2 regions of the Paraburkholderia denitrificans genome follow, and region 1 is predicted to be linked to the other one. Evidence: predicted binding sites of a transcription regulator. Region 1 holds the regulator's gene; the other holds the start of a gene.

Region 1 (8,870 bases):
CGTGCTGGCAACGAAGATCGCCGGGCTGGCGCGTCAGCCGCACAATCCGCGGCATATTCGCGGTGAAACGAACCAGTTCGACCGCAAGAACCTGACCGAGGCGCTCGATGGCAGCCTGAAACGCCTGCAGACCGATTACGTCGATCTTTACCAGCTGCATTGGCCCGATCGCAGCACGATGACGTTCGGCCGCAATGCGTATCCGTGGATCGACGATGCGTACACCGTGCCGATCGAGGAGACGCTTTCGGTGCTCGTCGACTTCGTGACGGCGGGCAAGGTGCGTCACATCGGCGTGTCGAATGAGACGCCGTGGGGCGTCGCGCAATTTCTGCGGGCCGCAGAAAAGCTCGGCCTGCCGCGTATCGTCAGCATCCAGAATCCGTACAGCCTCGTGAACCGCACGTACGAAACCGGGCTTTCGGAGTTCACGCATCACGAAGGCGTCGGCCTGTTTGCGTATTCGCCGCTCGCGTTCGGCTGGCTCTCCGGCAAATATGAGGGTGGGGCGAGGCCGGAAGGCGCGCGCATCACGAAGTTCGAGCGCTTCGCGCGCTACAGCAATCCGCAGGCCGTCGCGGCCACGTCGCGCTACGTGGCGCTCGCGAAGGAGCATGGCATCACGCCCGCACAGTTCGCGCTTGCCTTCGTCAATAGCCGGCCGTTCGTGACGAGCAATCTGATCGGCGCGACGTCGATGGCGCAGTTGAAGGAGAATATCGCCAGCATCGACGTGAAGCTCTCACCCGAGGCGCTCGCCCAGATCGACGCGCTGCACGCGCTGCAGCCCAATCCGGCGCCGTAACCTCGGTATAACGTAGAGCACCAGGCAGGGCACTACGCCGCGCGCCGCCGCAACGGCGGCGCGTGTATTCTTGCGGTCCCGGCGCGCGGCATCCGTCGCGCCGGGCGTGCCACGGGCGTGGCACGGGGCGGGTCCGGGTATGGTCAATGCGCCACCTGTGCTCCTCACCGCTCTTGCCCGGGGCCCGCGAACCGCTTGCGGCGGCGAAAGCCGTTGGCGAATCGCGATCCATACACTACGATCCAGCTTGCGCTTCGGGGCCGCATCAAAGAAGAAGCCCCGGCGCTAGCACGCATTTTTTCGGAGAATTCTCGCAATGACGACCGCACGCGACACGCAGACGACGCCCTCGTACGGCTGGCGCCTTTTTATCTTGTTGGCGATCGTCGGTCTTTTTTACGTCAAATGGTTTCCCTACTATCACCGCGCATTCACGGCTGAGGCGACGCACTCGATCGGCCACTCCATCCTGATGGGGACCGAAGCGAACGCGCCCGCGCCGTCGCTTTCCGCCGCGCTCGATTACGCGTGGGCCTACGGCAAGGCGATCTGGCAGGCGATGGTGCTGGGGCTGCTGCTCGGCTCGGCCGTCCAGGCGCTGCTGCCGCCGCAGTGGGTTGCGCGCGTGCTCGGCCGGCATAGCTTCGGCAGCGTGGCCGCGGGCGGGCTGCTCGCCGTGCCCGGCATGATGTGCACCTGCTGCGCCGCACCCGTCGTCGCCGGATTGCGGGCACGCCATGCTTCGGTGGGTAGCGCGATTGCATTCTGGCTCGGCAACTCGGTGCTCAATCCCGCCACCCTCGTGTTCATGGGGTTCGTGCTCGGCTGGCAGTGGAGCCTGTTGCGGCTCGTACTCGGCGTGATGATGGTGTTCGGGCTGGGGTGGCTCGCGAACCGGCTCTCGACGAAGGAAGAAGCGCCTGCCGCCGACGATCGTCTTGCCCAACTCACGCCCCAGCAGGCGGGCAGCGGCAACATGTTCGTGCGTTGGGCGCAGCTGTTCTTGCGCATGACGGTGCGGCTCATCCCCGAATACATCGTGCTCGTGCTGCTGCTTGGCGCGGCGCGCGCCTGGCTTTTTCCGCATATCAGTCCGGAGGTGACGAGCAGCCTCGGCTGGATCGTCGCCTTCGCGGTGGCGGGCATGCTGTTCGTGATCCCGACGGCGGGCGAGGTGCCGATCATCCAGGCGATGCTCGCGCTCGGCATCGGTGTCGGCCCTGCAGGCGCGCTGCTGATGACGCTGCCGCCCGTGAGCGTGCCGTCGCTCGCGATGCTGGCGGGCTCGTTCCGTCCGCGCGTGCTTGCGGTCGTCGCGGCGGTGGTGGTGCTGTTCGGCATCGCCGCGGGCTATGCGGCGGTCGCGCTCGGATTTTGAAGGCGTTTGCCGTCGTGGCACGCCAAGGCGATTGATCGGGTTCTGCGCTACGCTCGCCATTCGGCAATGGCGCGGCGCATGAACCAGGCATGGATCAGGCATCAACCAGGCATCAACTAGGCATCAACCAGGCACGAATCGCGGACGCTTGCGCGTTCGTGTGCACAGGAGAGGGCCGCGGCCCGGAAAACAGTATGGCTCAGCAGAAGACGAACCCGAAACTCGAACAAGCTCTGACGCGCGGCGATCTCGCCATCCGTCAGGCCAACTCGGCACGTGCGACAGCCGTATTGCGGGCGCTCGGCAAGATGATCGTCGAGGCGTCGGCGACGATCGGCGTCGAGGCCGACACGTTGATCCCCGAGGCCGACCGCATCTACGATCCCGCCGACGGTTTGTGGCCGCAGCAATTGCTGGTGTCGCTCGATGGCCCGGTCGAGGATTCGGATCCGGAGGAAGTCCGCACCGTGTATCTCTTCGCGGACGCCGCAGTGACGACGTTCCGGGTCGAGTGGCATCGCGCGGACGGCAAGCTCGGCCGGCACGAAGGCGGTCCCTTCGCGACGGTCGCATTCATCTCGGACGTGGATATTCCCTGGGGCGACGACGAAGAGTGACTCGCCGGTTTTTTTCCGCTTCGCGGGTGGCGCTTTCCGCCGCCGCCCGCGCCTTCAGCGCATCATGCGCCTGCGAAACAGCACCGTTGCAATCGCGAACGGCACCGCCACGTAGAAAGCCAGTACGAACAGATGGAGCCCCGCGTGTTCGATGGGGCGCCCGAGCATCGCCGGACGAATCAGTTCGACCGCGTGCGCGAGCGGCAGCATCAGCGTGACGTGCTGCGCGGCCGCAGGCAGTTGCGTGATCGGGAAGAACACGCCGGAGAGCAGCAGCATCGGCGTGAGCACGAGCGTCTGATAGAACATGAAGAAGTCGTATGACGGTGCGAGTGCCGTCACGATCATCGCGCAGCTCGCGAACGCGAGTCCGGCCAGTGCGATCACGGGTAGCGCGAGCAGCATCGACGGGAAGTTCGCGTAGCCGAGCGCGCCCGCGACGAGCATGATCGCCGCGCCCGAGAGCATCGATTTGCTCGCGGCCCACACGATCTCGCCGAGCACTATGTCGCCGAGCGAGAGCGGCGTATGCATGATCGCTTCCCAGGTGCGCTGGACGTGCATGCGCGAGAAGCCCGAATACATCGACTCGAAGCTCGCCGACATCATCACCGACGACGACACCGTGCCCGCCGCGAGAAACGCGATGTACGAGACACCGTCGACGTGCCCAACCATCAGCCCGAGCCCGAAACCGAGGCCGAACAGGTAGATCATCGGGTCGGCGAGATTGCCGAACATCGATGCAATCGCGAGCTTGCGCCACACGAGATAGTTGCGCCGCCAGACGGCGATCCAGTGCGTTGCGCTCGACGGCAACGCCGCGCGCGGCTCGCGCTGCGGCGTGCTGGCGGGGTGCGTTGGCGGCGCCTTTTCGGTACGTGCGTCCATGATGTCCTGTGAGTGGGGCTGCCGGGTTTCGTCGTCGCGGTTAGCTCTGTGGCTGGTAGTCCTGACGCTGTTGATCCTGCCGCAGTTAATCCTGCATCTCGCGGCCGGTCAGCCGCAGAAACACGTCTTCGAGATTGGCGGGCCGGTGCAGGTAACGCAGGTCCGCGCGATGGCGCAGCCGCTGATGAATCGGCTGCGGATCCTCGACGTAGCAAAAGAGCGTTTCGCCGCTGATCTCCGTGCGCTCGGCAAAGGGCGCCAGCTCGTCGCGCAGCGCGGCCGGATCGGGTCCGTAGACCTCGACCACGTCGTAGCCGATCTCCGACTGAATCAGCGCATGCGGCGCGCCTTCTGCAATCTTGCGGCCTTCCTCGATTACGCACACGCGGTTGCAGAGCCGTTCGGCTTCCTCCATGAAATGCGTCGTGAGCAGAATCGTCTTGCCGCGCGCGAGCAGCGAGCGCAGACGTTCCCAGATCAGGTGGCGCGCCTGCGGGTCGAGGCCCGTGGTCGGTTCGTCCATGACGAGCACGTCGGGGTCGTTGACCAGCGCGCGAGCGAGCGTGAGGCGCCGCCGCATGCCGCCCGACAGCTCGCCGACGCGCGCATCCGCCTTGCTCTCGAGGCGCGCGAATTCGAGCAGCGGCGCAACGAGCGCACGCGTCTCGCTCGCGGATAACCCGAAGTAGCGCCCGAACACGAGCAGGTTTTCGCGGACGGTGAAATCGGGGTCGAGGTTGTCGAACTGCGGCACGACGCCCACGCGCGTGCGGGCGTGGCGCGCCCGTGCGGGCACCGGCTCGCCGCACAGGCTGATGCGCCCGGCATCGGGTGAGACGATGCCGAGCAGCATGCGCAGCGTCGTCGTCTTGCCCGCGCCGTTGGGGCCGAGGAGTCCAAAGCACTCGCCGGGGACGACGTGGAACGACAGGCCATTGACGACTGTCCTGTCTCCGTAGTGTTTGATGACCTGCTCGAATTCGATGGCGGGTGCGGGCATGGACCGTAGGAGTATGAATCGATGGAAGCGGCGCGCGCGTGGCGCACGGTGAGGCGGCCTATTCTAGAACATTGCCGCGCAGGCGGCAGGCGGCGAACCGTGTCGCGTCGGGCGTGCCTGGGTGTTCCAGGGCCGCGGCGCAGGGCGCGTATGTGCGACGGGGTCGGGCCTGGCGTTTTCCAGCCCTTGCATGTGCAATTGCGGCGCAGCATTATGAGATTGCACGGCGCGCGACCCGCGCGGGCCGGGGAGAAACCATCATGGCGAGCTACAAGAAAATCCTGCTTTGTTATGACGGCTCGCGCGAAGGCCGCAAGGCGCTGCGCTGCGGCGCGGATCTGGCGCTGGATCTGCATGCTGAAACACACCTGCTGTCGGTCGTCGACATGCGATCGACGATTGCCCAGAGCGCCGGCCTTCTGACCGATGTGGCCTGCGGCCGTTTCGAAGAGACCGCGCGCGAAATTCTTCAGGAGGGCGTGGACTGGCTGACTGAGCGCGGCGTGCGTGCCCAGGGCCATTTCGCCTTCGGGCATCCGATCGATGAGATCGCGAATCTTGCCAACGAACTGCAGGTGGATCTGGTGGTGGTCGGGCATCGCTGCCGCACCGGGCTGTCGCGCTGGTGGATGGGCGCAGGCAATACGCCGCTGCTCGACCGTGTGTCGTGCAGCATTCTGGTGGCGTGTTCCTCGGCGGCCGAGCAGAAGCAACAGCAAGCGGCCGCCTGAGCGATGCATTCGACGGCTGTGTTTCACGCTCGCCGTTGGCGCAATTACACAGCCATCAAGCAGCCATCAAGCAATGCCGTTATTGGGCGGGCTCGTTCAATTCGACCGCGCCGAGCTTCCACGAAAAAGGCCCGTGACGTTGCAGGACAGCGGAATAAGGCATGCTGTTCGATCTGCGCTGCCAGGTCACCACAAATTCATTGAAACCACGGTAGCCCGCCGTAATTTGCGGGTGGCCTGGCTCGTTTTCCTCTGAATCCGCCAAAGCCGATTCTGTGTCGGAGTCAGCGTCCGACTCAGCGGTGGAGTGAGTGTCGGATTCAGCGCTCAACTCGTCTGGTGCGTTCGCCGCGGCAGGCGCGTGCGCCGGATTACCATCGCTTGCGGCCGGCGGCTGCTCGCCGGGTGGCATTCCGTTGAGCAGCGCGGCGACGCCGTCGGGCGTCGCATACGCATCCACGAGTGACCCGATCAGCGCGGTGCCGATCGCGGTGCCAATCGCGCTGCCCAACAGCTGCATTGGATTGCTGCCGTGCTGCTCCTCCAGGTGCCGCGTCAGCATGTCGCCAGCCTGTTCCTTGAGGCTTACGCGCAACGCCGGATAGTCGACGTACTCGTTCAGCGTTGCCGCATCGCGCGCATCGGCTGCGGCCTTGAGCCGGTGCAGCACCAGATACGGCGAGGCGTAGCTGTAGCCTACTGTGGCCGCGACGAGCACCAGGGCTACCACGATGGCGACGGGTTTGATCCAGCGTTTGTTCGACAGGGATTGGGTCATGGTTGCGTTGGGATGTTTAGGATCATTTAATGAACACCGTGTGTGGACAAGGTGAATGAAAAAAAGATCCCGGACTCTCCCGTTGCCTTTACCGTTTTTCCCTTACTTAGCGAGCGCCGCGGGCAGATCCGCGTGCTGTTCGGCGATGCAGCGGTCGATCATCCGGCACACCGCATCGACCGTACCCACCATGATGAGCCGGGAAGGCCCGTGGTACACGCGCACGGGCGCCCGGCGTCCGGGCTCGGTGTGGTTCAGCCCGCTGTTGAGCGAAACGCGCGCAAATGCGGGTTGCGCGGACGGTAACGGCGGCAGTTCGACTAGGCCCGGGGCCAACCCAACCGCGGACCCAACTGTGGACCCCGGTTCGGTGTCGCTCAGGCTGTCGAAGAGAGAGCCGGATTGCGCGGCTCCCGACATGCGCGTGTTCTTCGCCGCGCAGCTGGCGAGGCCGCGCAGATGCCGCAGACGGCCGAATTGACGAAAGGGCAGCAAACGGGCAAGGCGTTCCATAACTCCCTCCAGACAGCGTTTAGACGATCAGAATTCGGTGGGGCGAATCAGGCCGACAGCGATGCCTTCGAGCGCGAACTCCACACTGCCGGCCTCGACGAAGATGTTGTCATAGTCGGGGTTCTCGGCGATCAGTTCGAGCCCGTTGGGCCGGCGCTTCAGGCGTTTCACCGTGACGTCGTCGCCAAGGCGCGCGACGACGATCTGGCCGTCCTTCGCTTCGCTCTTCTTCTGCACGGCGAGCAGGTCGCCGTCCAGGATGCCCGCGTCGCGCATCGACAGGCCGCGCACCTTGAGCAGGTAGTCGGGCTTGCTGGAGAAGAGCGCCGGGTCGCACGCGTAGTGCTGCGCGATGTGCTCCTGCGCGAGGATCGGACTGCCCGCTGCGACGCGGCCGACGAGCGGCAGCGAGAGCTGCATGATGCTCGGGTGCGGCAGCGTGAACTGGCGCGGGAGGTCGTCCGGGCCGGGCAGGAGACGGATGCCGCGCGACGCGCCTGCGGCCAGTTCGATCACGCCCTTGCGTGCGAGCGCGCGCAGATGCTCCTCGGCGGAATTGGCGGAACTGAAGCCGAGTTCGGCCGCGATCTCGGCGCGCGTGGGCGGATAGCCGGTGCGCTCGATCGCGCGCCGGATCAGATCGAAAACCTGCTGCTGTCGTGCGGTGAGTTTGGTCATGGCGGCACTGTATGAATAGACAGGTGACTGTATTTTTATACAGTATCGGATCCTTTTCAAGTGTTACTTGAAGTTCTCCGTTCGGCGGGCGTTTTCGCGGCATTTGCGCGCTACCTTGCCCACTATCTTGCCCACTGCCGGGCGGATGGAATGACGGTGCGACCGTGCTCGCGTGGCAGAGGCGAGGGGGCTTACCACTTTTGAGCATTAAAAAATGAAGAAACATTATTTTTAATGATTTAAGCCGGTCGTTAGACTGCCCTTCATCGTGAGCTGCAGGCACGCAAGACCCACGCGAAGACAACACGGAGAAAAGTGGATGGGCATTCTGGACAACGGAAAAACGGGCTGGATCAAGCGACTGGCGGCGCGGTTGATCGTTGGCGTGGCGCCGATCCTCGGCATCGCGGCGCTCGTTGGCATGGCCGCGCACACGCCCGCCGCGCATGCGGATACGTCGTTGCTGAACGTTTCCTACGATCCGACGCGCGAGTTGTACCAGCAGGTCAACGAGGCTTTTGCGAAGCAGTGGAAGGCGAAGACCGGCGAGACGCTCACGATCAGGCAGTCGCACGGCGGCTCGGGTGCGCAGGCGCGCTCGGTGCTGGACGGCCTGCAGGCCGATGTCGTGACGCTCGCGCTCGCCTGGGACATCGACGCGCTCGCGAAGAAGGGCGTCGTGCACGCCGACTGGCAAAAGCGTCTGCCCGACAACGCCGCGCCGTACACCTCGACCATCGTGTTTCTCGTGCGCAAGGGCAATCCGAAGCACATCAAGGACTGGGACGACCTCGTGAAGCCGGGCGTCTCGATCGTCACGCCGAATCCGAAGACCTCAGGCGGCGCGCGCTGGAATTACCTCGCGGCGTGGGCGTACGCCGCGCATCAGCCGGGCGGCAATGACCAGAAGGCGAAGGCGTTCGTCACGCAGCTCTACAGAAACGCTGGTGTGCTCGACTCGGGCTCGCGCGGAGCGACGACGAGCTTCGTGCAGCGCGGCATCGGCGACGTGCTGATCGCGTGGGAAAACGAAGCGTTCCTGTCGCTCAGGGAGTTCGGTTCCGGGAAGTTCGAGATCGTGGTGCCGTCGGCGAGCATTCTCGCGGAGCCGCCGGTGGCCGTCGTCGACAAGGTCGTGGACAAGCGCGGCACGCGCAAGGTCGCCGAGGCCTATCTGCAGTTCCTGTACAGCGAGGAAGGTCAGGAGATCGCGGCGAAGAACTTCTACCGTCCGCGCTCGGACAAGGTGCCGGCTGCGCTGACGTCGAGGTTTCCGAAGCTGAAGCTCTACACGGTCGACGATTCGTTCGGCGGCTGGGCGAACGCGCAGAAGGTTCATTTCGCCGATGGCGGCGTGTTCGATTCGATTTATCAGCCGCAGTGAAGTCGCAGTGAAGTCGCAGAGAAACCGCAGTGAAACATCGCACGGCAGGCGCGCCCGCAAGGGCGCGCTCTTTGGCGCGTAGCGCCGCAGCATTC
Region 2 (8,870 bases), on a different contig from region 1:
ATGCTGATCGATCCGCTCGCGGCGCAGATCAAGGCGTCCGTGCAGGACATGCGGGTGCTCGAAGAGACGATGCAGACGCCCGCGTGGCGCCTCTCCGAATCGATGCGCCAGCGCATCTACGAAGCGAAAATCGGCTGCGAAACGAGCACCGGCAGCACCGCGCGCGAGCGCCTGGGCGAACTGCGCGGGCTGCTGCGCCTCGCGATCAACCACGGCGCGTTCCAGAAGCAGGAAGCACAGCAGATCGTCGAGTATCTGCGCCTGTTAAAGCCGGAGATTTTCGTCGAGGAACCCGACGACCTCTTCTCGCGCCTCGCCGCCTGGTTGCGCAACGTGTTCATCCCGCCCCGGAACAACGAACCGCACGGCCACGGCCAATCCCACTAAGTTGCACTGAGTCGCACCAAGTTGCATCAAACCGGCCGGCGCCCACGCTGAAGCGGCCTACTCCCACATCTTCCGGAGCTTCGCGCCGATCTCGATCTTTGCTTTCGCGGCGGCCGCGAGGCCCGCCGCGCCCGGCGCCGTCACCACGGGCGCGGGCGGCCAGGCACACGACTCGAAGAGCGGCAGAGCGGACGCCGCAATGAAACGCGTCCGCGACGCCCAGACATGGCGGTCGCCCGACGCAGTCTGGTTGTGCACGTAGAAGCGCTGCGGCACGACGATGTGCAGATCTTCCTTCGCGCGCGTCATCGCCACATACAGCAGACGCCGCTCTTCCTCGAGTTCCTCGTCGCTGCCCGCGCCCAGATCGGACGGAATGCAGCCGTCCACGCCGTTGAGCACGAATACGTTGCGCCACTCCTGGCCTTTGGCCGAATGGATCGTCGAGAGAATCAGATAGTCCTCGTCGAGCAGCGGATCGGCCGATTCGGCGCTCGTCGCATCGGGCGGATCGAGCGTGAGTTCCGTGAGGAAGCGCTCGCGCGACGCGTAGGTACTCGCGATGCTCTCCATTTGCAGCAGGTCCGCGAGGCGCGCGGACGCGTCTTCGTGATTGCGCTCCAGATGCGGCTCGTACCAGCGCCGCACCAGCTCGAATTCGGCGGGCCACGGCGTCGCACGCGTACCGATGTTGTCAATCAGGGCGACGAACGCGGCCCAGTCGGCCGCCGCGCGCGGCGGCGGCGCGAACGCGGCGAGCGCCTCGGCGGCGCGGTACGCGCCCGTGCACGCCGCAACCTGGTCGAGCAGCCGCGCCGCCGTTGCAGGACCGACGCCCGGCATCAACTGGGTCACGCGAAAGCCCGCGACGCGGTCGAGCGGATTCTCGGCCCAGCGCAGCACCGCGAGCACATCCTTGACGTGCGCAGCATCGAGAAAGCGCAGTCCGCCGAACTTCACGAACGGAATGTTGCGGCGCGCGAGTTCGATTTCGAGCGTCGCGCTGTGGTGTGCGGCGCGAAACAGCACGGCCTGCTGCTTGAGCTTCATGCCCTCCTCGCGCGCCGCGAGAATCTGCTCGACGACATAGCGCGCCTGGGTGGCTTCATCGGCGACGGTCACGAGACGCGGACGCTGCGCCGATACCTGCTCGCTCCAGAGGTTCTTCGTGAAGCGCTCGCGTGCGGCGTCGATCACGGCGTTGGACGCGGCGAGAATCGGCTGCGTCGAGCGGTAGTTGCGCTCGAGCGTCACCTGGCGCGCAGGCGGATCGAACTGCGCCGGGAAGTCGAGGATGTTGCGCACGGTCGCGCCGCGAAACGAATAGATCGCCTGCGCGTCGTCGCCGACCACCGTGAGCCCGCGCCCGTCCGGTTTGAGCGCGAGCAGGATCGCGGCCTGCAGGCGGTTGGTGTCCTGATACTCGTCGACCAGAACGTGATCGAAGCGGGCCGCGAGATCGGCAGCAATCGACGGTTCGGCAGCCATGTGCGCCCAGTAGAGCAGCAGGTCGTCGTAGTCGAGGACGTTCTGTTTCTGCTTCGCATCGACGTACGCCGCGAAGAGCGCGCGCAGTTGCGGCTCCCATTCGAGGCACCACGTGAACGCCCGGCTGAGGACGTCCGTGAGCGTATCCGTGGTGTTGACAACCCGCGAGTAGATGGCAAGACACGTGGACTTCGACGGGAAGCGCTTGTCTTTCGCCGACAAACCCAGCTCATGGCGCACGAGGTTCATCAGATCGGCGGAATCCTCGCGGTCGTTGATCGTGAACGCGGGCGACAAGCCGATGTGTTCGGCGTACTCGCGCAGCAGGCGCGCGCCGATACCGTGAAACGTGCCCGCCCACGTGAGCCCCTGGGCGAGCGTAGCCGCCGCGCCTGGCACACCGGCGGCGATGCGGCCGACGCGGCGCGTCATTTCGAGCGCTGCGCGCCGCGAGAACGTTAGCAGCAGGATACGGTGTGGATCAGCGCCGTTGACGACCAGATGCGCGACGCGATGAGCGAGCGTATTGGTCTTGCCCGAACCCGCGCCCGCGATGACGAGGAGCGGCGGCGGCAGCGCCGCGCCCGGCGCGAATGCGCCGGGGCCGCCATGTTCGACGGCGGCGCGCTGCGCGTCGTTGAGCTTCGCGAGCCAGGCGGCGGTGCTCGGGGCGGGGTTTTCGACAACGGTGGACACGGCAGTGGGCGTCAGGGATCGGGGGCGGCGACGCATACTGTATATCCATACACCCCGCGCCCGCAAGCGCCGTTCGCACCGCGATCTGGCGGCATTTATGGCCGAACGGCGGCGGTTCGGCGCAGCGCGCCACGGCGTATCCTCTCTAAAGCGCTCCGAAGCCATGTTGTGTGCGAGAACATCATCGCTGGGTCAACGCGTATTACATGGCTTATGATGCGAACCCTTCGACTCACCCAATTCCTGCCCCCTGAATGGCAGGAGAACCGTACACGCCATGCCCAACCTCGATTTCACGCTGACCGGCGATTTCGTCGAACTGCACAACCTCCTGAAGATCACCGGACTCGCCGATAGCGGCGGCTCGGCCAAACAGATCGTCGCGTCGGGCACGGTCAAGGTGGACGGCGAAGTCGAACTGCGCAAGACCTGCAAGATTCGCGCGGGCCAGGTGGTGCTGCTCGGCGACACGCGCATCGCCGTGCTTGAAGCCGATTGAACCAGGCCGATTGAAAGAATTCGCACCAAAAATGGGCTTCATGATCGACAACGCGGCGTTCCCGCCATAAGCTGTCAGCTTCGACAGAACGCCCTCTCCTCTCTAACGTATACGCGGCGCGATTTTTCGCGCCGCTTGCTTTTCATGACTCGACCGACGCTCGCCGCGCGCGCCATCGCGCCGCCCACGCTGACCCGCCACGCCGCCGACACCGCCCGTCTTGCCGCGCCGCTCGCCATCGCGCAGCTTTCGCAGATGGCAATGGGCGTCACCGATACGGTGCTGCTCGGCTCGCTCGGCTCCGACGCGCTCGCCGCAGGCGGGCTCGGCGCAAACCTGTTCTTCGTCGTCGTGACGGTGCTGCAGGGCGTGCTGACCTCGGTGAGCGTGAGCGTCGCGCAGGCGCGCGGCGCGGACAACGAGAGCCACGTTCCGCACATCTACTGGACCGGTTTCGCGCTCTCGCTGATGCTCGCGCTGCCCGCCTTCGCGCTGCTCTCGTTTGCCACGCCCATCCTGCTCGCACTCGGCGAGCCGGCGCTGCTTGCGCATCACGTCGGCGAATACGCAGCCGTGCTGCGCTGGGGCGCGCCCGCGAGCCTGATCGGCGTGGGGCTCATGCGCTCGTTCCTGCCCGCGATCGGAGCCGGAAAACGGCTGCTCTGGGTGTCGATTGCGTGCGTGTTCGTCAACGGTTTCCTCAACTACGGGCTCATCCACGGCGTGTGGGGCCTGCCGCGGCTCGGGTTCCTCGGCTCGGCGGCAGCCACCGCGATCACGGTCTGGCTCATCGCCATCGTGCTGATGGCGCTCTTGCACCTGCGGCCCTCGCACCAGCATTTCGTCGCTGCGCGGCGGCCCACAGCACCGCTGATGGGCGAACTCGTCTCGATCGGCTGGCCGGTCGCGATCACCTACGCCGTCGAAGCCACGCTGTTCCTCGCCACCGGCCTGCTGATGGGCCTGCTCGGCGCCATGCCGCTCGCGGCGCACCAGATCGCACTGAACGTCGCATCGGTGTCGTTCATGGTGCCGCTCGCGATCGGCCAGGCGGCCAACGTGCGCGTCGGCTATTGGGCCGGCGCGGGACAACCGCACGCGGCGCGCCATGCGGGATTCGCCGCGCTCGGGCTCGGCGTGGGATTCATGTCGATGTCGGCGCTCGTGATGGTGCTCGCGCCGCGCTGGATCGTCGGCCTGTACCTGCATCTGGACGACCCCGCCAACGCGGCAACCGTCGCACTCGCAACGTCGCTGCTCGGTGTGGCCGCGCTGTTCCAGATCGTCGACGGCGTGCAGACGGTGGGTTCGGGCTGCCTGCGCGGGCTCAAAGACACGCGTATTCCGATGCTGGCGGCCACGCTCGGCTACTGGGGCATCGGCTTTCCCACGGGCTATGTGCTCGCGTTCCACTTCGGCCTTGGTGCGCGCGGCCTCTGGTGGGGCCTCGCCGCCGGGCTCGCCACGGTTGCGCTCCTGATGACGTTACGCTTTCACCGCATGAGCCTGCGCCGCGACGCTGGATCCGCGGCGCGCGGCTGAAGCGCCGGGCGGCTCAGGCTCGGTGCGCGCCGCGCGTGCAGCCCGGCCCGCCAGCGTGGCGCTGCCGACAGCACCAACGGCAACGATCTGGCCGCCCCTCCGGGTCGTCATGAAGCAGTCTTAGGCAACCGGCCTCGACGATTCCCTGGGCAGCCCGCCGCACGCTCAACTACCGATATAAATTGCGCCGCTCGCGATGACGATGCACGAAAGAAGGCGTTTCGCGGTCAACTTTTCGTGAAAAAATATCCGCCCGATGATTACGGCGAACACCACGCTCGTTTCGCGGATGGCGGAGACTCCCCCCATCGTGCCGAACTGCATCGCCCACACCACGATGCCGTATGCCGTGATCGAGACCAGCCCTCCGGCCACGGAGCTTGAGATTTCGATTGACGGCACTTTCAGCGCGCGCAAGCCGCGACGAGCAATGAAGATGGGCGGTAGCGCCAGATAGGATAGAAACGTCCACGCGTTATACGACACGGCGTTGCCGGATAGCCGGACTCCGACGCCATCGATCACGGTGTACAGCGCGATCATGACGCCGGTGGCCAGCGCGGCGACGAAGGTCGATCGCGAGAGCTGCCTGCGCTCGAACGCAAGCGTCACGATCCCTGCCGATACCAGACATACGCCGACGATTTTCGCCAGACCGAGCGTCTCTCCGGTGACGAGGGTTGCGCCCAACGCCACCAGCAGCGGCGACGCACCTCGGGCGATCGGATAAACAACGCCTAAATCTCCGCGTCGATACGCATAAACAAGCCCGAGGTTGTAGAAAATGTGCGCGATGCCCGATGCGATGACGAACGGCCACGCGGAAGCGTCGGGAAGGGGCAGGAGCGTGACGGCAACCGCTGCAACGCCGCCGACACCGATGCTCATCCACGCCATCGAAACGAAGCGGTCGCGATTGCCGTGCAGAATTGCGTTCCACGAAGCGTGCAGCAACGCGGAAAGAAAAACTAATGCGCTGACGTAGTTCAACATGGCTTATTACAATTTTCGTTCTACCTGGTAATCGATGGTGAACTCGCGATACCGCGCCAGGCCATCCGCGATAATTCAGATGGTGCTCAAGCGCGCAAGTGTTTCGTCGAATGTGGCATCGGAAGGATGCACTGAATGCAGATATTGCTTATGAAAATGCGAGTGACAATCCTTTATAGCTGAATCGGAAATACAAACCCCTATCGATGCAGCCTTATTCTAAAGATGCAAATCCACCGATGCGTTACCTTCCGTCACCGCACCGACGGAAGCCGGGTTTCCAAAACTTCATAATCATTTTTAATGAGTGAAGATAAGATGCGCCCGGCTGTTTTCGCGCAATTTCCCCAATCGGAGTCCTAATAATTCGGCGATGTGTAGAGGGCCCAGACAGGATTCTGCTGCAGGAAAAGAAATTCGCTTCATTTTTATCAGCATTCACCGTCGAATTTTCAGAAGGCTACAGATGGATCATGAAAGCATTATGAAAGAATAGTCATAGGCTCTCCGTGATCCACGCGCGGCACGCTATGTGCGGCACGTTCCGCGTGCGACGTTCAAGGTCGTCACAGGCTTCGCTGCATGCATCGCCATCTCCATTCGTTCAGGACGAATGCAGTGTCGCGTGCGCCCGGATCCCGACGTTTCCAGCCGATCTGAAACGACAGTTGCCGTCGGGACGGCTCGCGGCGCCCGCCGCGCCGCTTCCCGTAGAATCCTCGCGAACGCCGTGAAACGAAAACGAAACGCTGCGCACCTCGTTCGCCCCGGAGACTCTGCTTGACCGCGCATCCAGCCCTGACCGATTCCTCGACGTGCCGCAACCGCGCGGCCGCGCACGCGCAGCGCGTCTCGCCGTCCCCCGCCCGCTCCCGCGTGCGCCGCACACCGCGCATCGCGCGCTTCATCCATGCATGTCTCGTTGTGCTTTGCGCCTCACTCGTCACAGCGTGCGCGACACGTCCGCCCGCCACGGCACTCCCGCGCCAGACCACGCACGCACTGTCGCCCTCGGCCGATACGCCGCTTCACGCCGCGCTCGCAGCGCCCGAGACCGCGCATCCGGGACAGTCGGGTTTCCGCCTGCTCGCGACGGGCACCGACGCGCTCCAGATGCGCATCGCACTCGCCCGCGCGGCCACGCGCACGCTCGATCTGCAGTACTACATCGCGAACGAGGACACGACCGGCAAGCTGCTGCTCGGCGCGGCGCTCTACGCGGCCGATCGCGGCGTGCGCGTGCGCATGCTCGTCGACGATCTGAACTTCCACGACATCGACAGCCTGATGGCCGCGCTGAACACGCACCCGCTGATCGAGATCCGCGTGTTCAATCCGTACGGCAGCGCGCAGGAGAGCATGTTCACGCGCACGGCAAACCTGTTCACCAACCTCGACCAGTTCACGCGCCGCATGCACAACAAGGCGATGATCGTCGACAACCAGTTGGCGATCGTCGGCGGCCGCAATCTCGGGGACGAGTACTTCAGCGCAAGCCCGACGCTGCAGTTCACCGACCTCGACGTGCTCGCGGCGGGTCCGGTCGCCGCGCGGGTGTCGGCGAGTTTCGACGACTACTGGAACAGCAGCATGTCGTATCCGCTCAGCGCGCTGAATCACCAGACCTTCGATCCGCACGAGCTCGACAACGCGCGCAACATGTTGCGCGCGCACTGGCACAACAACGCCGCCCCCTACGATGCAAAGCCGCTGAACGCCACGCCGCTTGCCGCGCAGATCGCCGGGCACCAGTTGGGGCTCGACTGGGCGGATTGCACGTTCGTCGCCGATTCGCCCGGCAAGATCGCCAACGCACAAGAGACGCAGAGCGCGCAGCCAGGCGACGCGATGCGCTCGCTGATCGAGCGCATCCGCACCGCGCAGACGAGCGTGCTCGTGTTCACGCCGTATTTCGTGCCGCACGATACGGGCGTGCAGGAAGTGCGCAAGCTGAGCGCGCGCGGCGTGCGCGTCGCGTTCCTCACCAATTCGCTCGCCGCGACCGACGCCATCGTCGTGCAGGCCGGCTATAGCCCCTACCGCGTGCCGCTTCTGCGCGCGGGCGCCGAACTCTACGAGTTCAAGCCGACCCATCCCGAGCGGCGGAACCTGCGCCTGCGCGGCATCGCGGGTTCGGGCTCGCGAGCGAGCCTGCACGCGAAGGCTTACGTGATCGACGAGCGCACGCTCGTAATCGGCTCGCTCAATCTCGATCCGCGCTCGGCGCGACTCAACACCGAACTCGCGCTCACGATCGACAGCCCCACGCTCGCACACGAAGTCGCCAGCTATTTCGCGCGCGCGACTTCGCCCGAACTCAGCTACCGCGTGACGCTCGCCACGCCCGAAGAACGTGCGCAGCTCACGGGCAACACCGCGGCGCATTCGCCGCTCGTGTGGACCGACGTGGAGAACGGCGTGGTTCACACCTACAACCTCGATCCCCACGCGGGTTTCTACCGGAATGTCCTAACCGGGCTATTCTTGCTGTTGCCGCTCGACAATCAGCTTTAACTGCGAGCTTTAACCGCTAGCTTTAACCACGGGCTTTAACCGCGAGCTTCGACTGCAAACGCCGACCGCGCGCTGTGAGTGCGCGATCCGACGTCGGGCTTCGACCCCGCGAGTCGGCACCGCACCATCCATCGGAGTGGACCATGACCGAAGACACAAGAATGGAACGCGACACGTTCGGCGAAATCGCCGTGCCGGCCGCGCGCCTCTGGGGCGCGCAGACGCAGCGCTCCCTGCAGAATTTCCGCATTTCCACCGAGAAGCAGTCGCCGGAGCTGATCACCGCGCTGGCCACGATCAAGCGCGCGGCGGCCGAGGTGAATCTCGGGCTCGGCGTGCTCGACGAGAAAAAGGCGCACGCCATCATGCAGGCCGCCGACGAGATCATCGCCGGCAAACATCCCGGCGAATTCCCGCTCGCGGTCTGGCAAACCGGCTCCGGCACGCAGACCAACATGAACCTCAACGAGGTGATCGCAAACCGCGCAAGCGAGATTCTGGGCGGCGAGCGCGGCGAAGCGCGCCTCGTCCATCCGAACGACGACGTGAACCGCGGCCAGTCGTCGAACGACGTGTTCCCCACGGCGATGCACGTCGCCGCCGCGTACGGCATCGTCAAGCATCTGCTGCCCGCGTTGAAGACGCTGCGCGACACGCTCGACGGCAAATCACGGGCTTTCGCCGACATCGTGAAGATCGGCCGCACGCACCTGCAGGACGCCACGCCGCTCACGCTCGGCCAGGAGTTTTC

What was found. Region 1 encodes LexA, which represses DNA repair genes until DNA is damaged. Its sites were predicted from a motif close to ACTGTATNNNNATACAGT; they were not measured.
Region 2: a site for LexA is predicted at 2,608-2,625, ahead of ACFPTO_RS06995 (ATP-dependent helicase). Genes of this name have one in related genera too.

Annotation. Positions count from the first base shown of each region.
Region 1 is NZ_JBHSMP010000007.1:394,671-403,540, reverse strand. It holds gene ACFPTO_RS05190 (NADP(H)-dependent aldo-keto reductase) at 1-805, shown strand, start outside; gene ACFPTO_RS05185 (permease) at 1,122-2,183, shown strand; gene ACFPTO_RS05180 (hypothetical protein) at 2,378-2,800, shown strand; gene ACFPTO_RS05175 (ABC transporter permease) at 2,855-3,691, opposite strand; gene nodI (nodulation factor ABC transporter ATP-binding protein NodI) at 3,777-4,691, opposite strand; gene ACFPTO_RS05165 (universal stress protein) at 4,952-5,422, shown strand; gene ACFPTO_RS05160 (DUF2939 domain-containing protein) at 5,502-6,200, opposite strand; gene ACFPTO_RS05155 (hypothetical protein) at 6,303-6,713, opposite strand; gene lexA (transcriptional repressor LexA) at 6,741-7,391, opposite strand; gene ACFPTO_RS05145 (sulfate ABC transporter substrate-binding protein) at 7,711-8,775, shown strand.
Region 2 is NZ_JBHSMP010000009.1:228,570-237,439, reverse strand. It holds gene ACFPTO_RS07000 (DUF4088 family protein) at 1-387, shown strand, start outside; gene ACFPTO_RS06995 (ATP-dependent helicase) at 445-2,607, opposite strand; gene ACFPTO_RS06990 (RNA-binding S4 domain-containing protein) at 2,849-3,070, shown strand; gene ACFPTO_RS06985 (MATE family efflux transporter) at 3,215-4,612, shown strand; gene ACFPTO_RS06980 (EamA family transporter) at 4,778-5,605, opposite strand; gene ACFPTO_RS06975 (phospholipase D family protein) at 6,404-8,119, shown strand; gene fumC (class II fumarate hydratase) at 8,263-8,870, shown strand, end outside.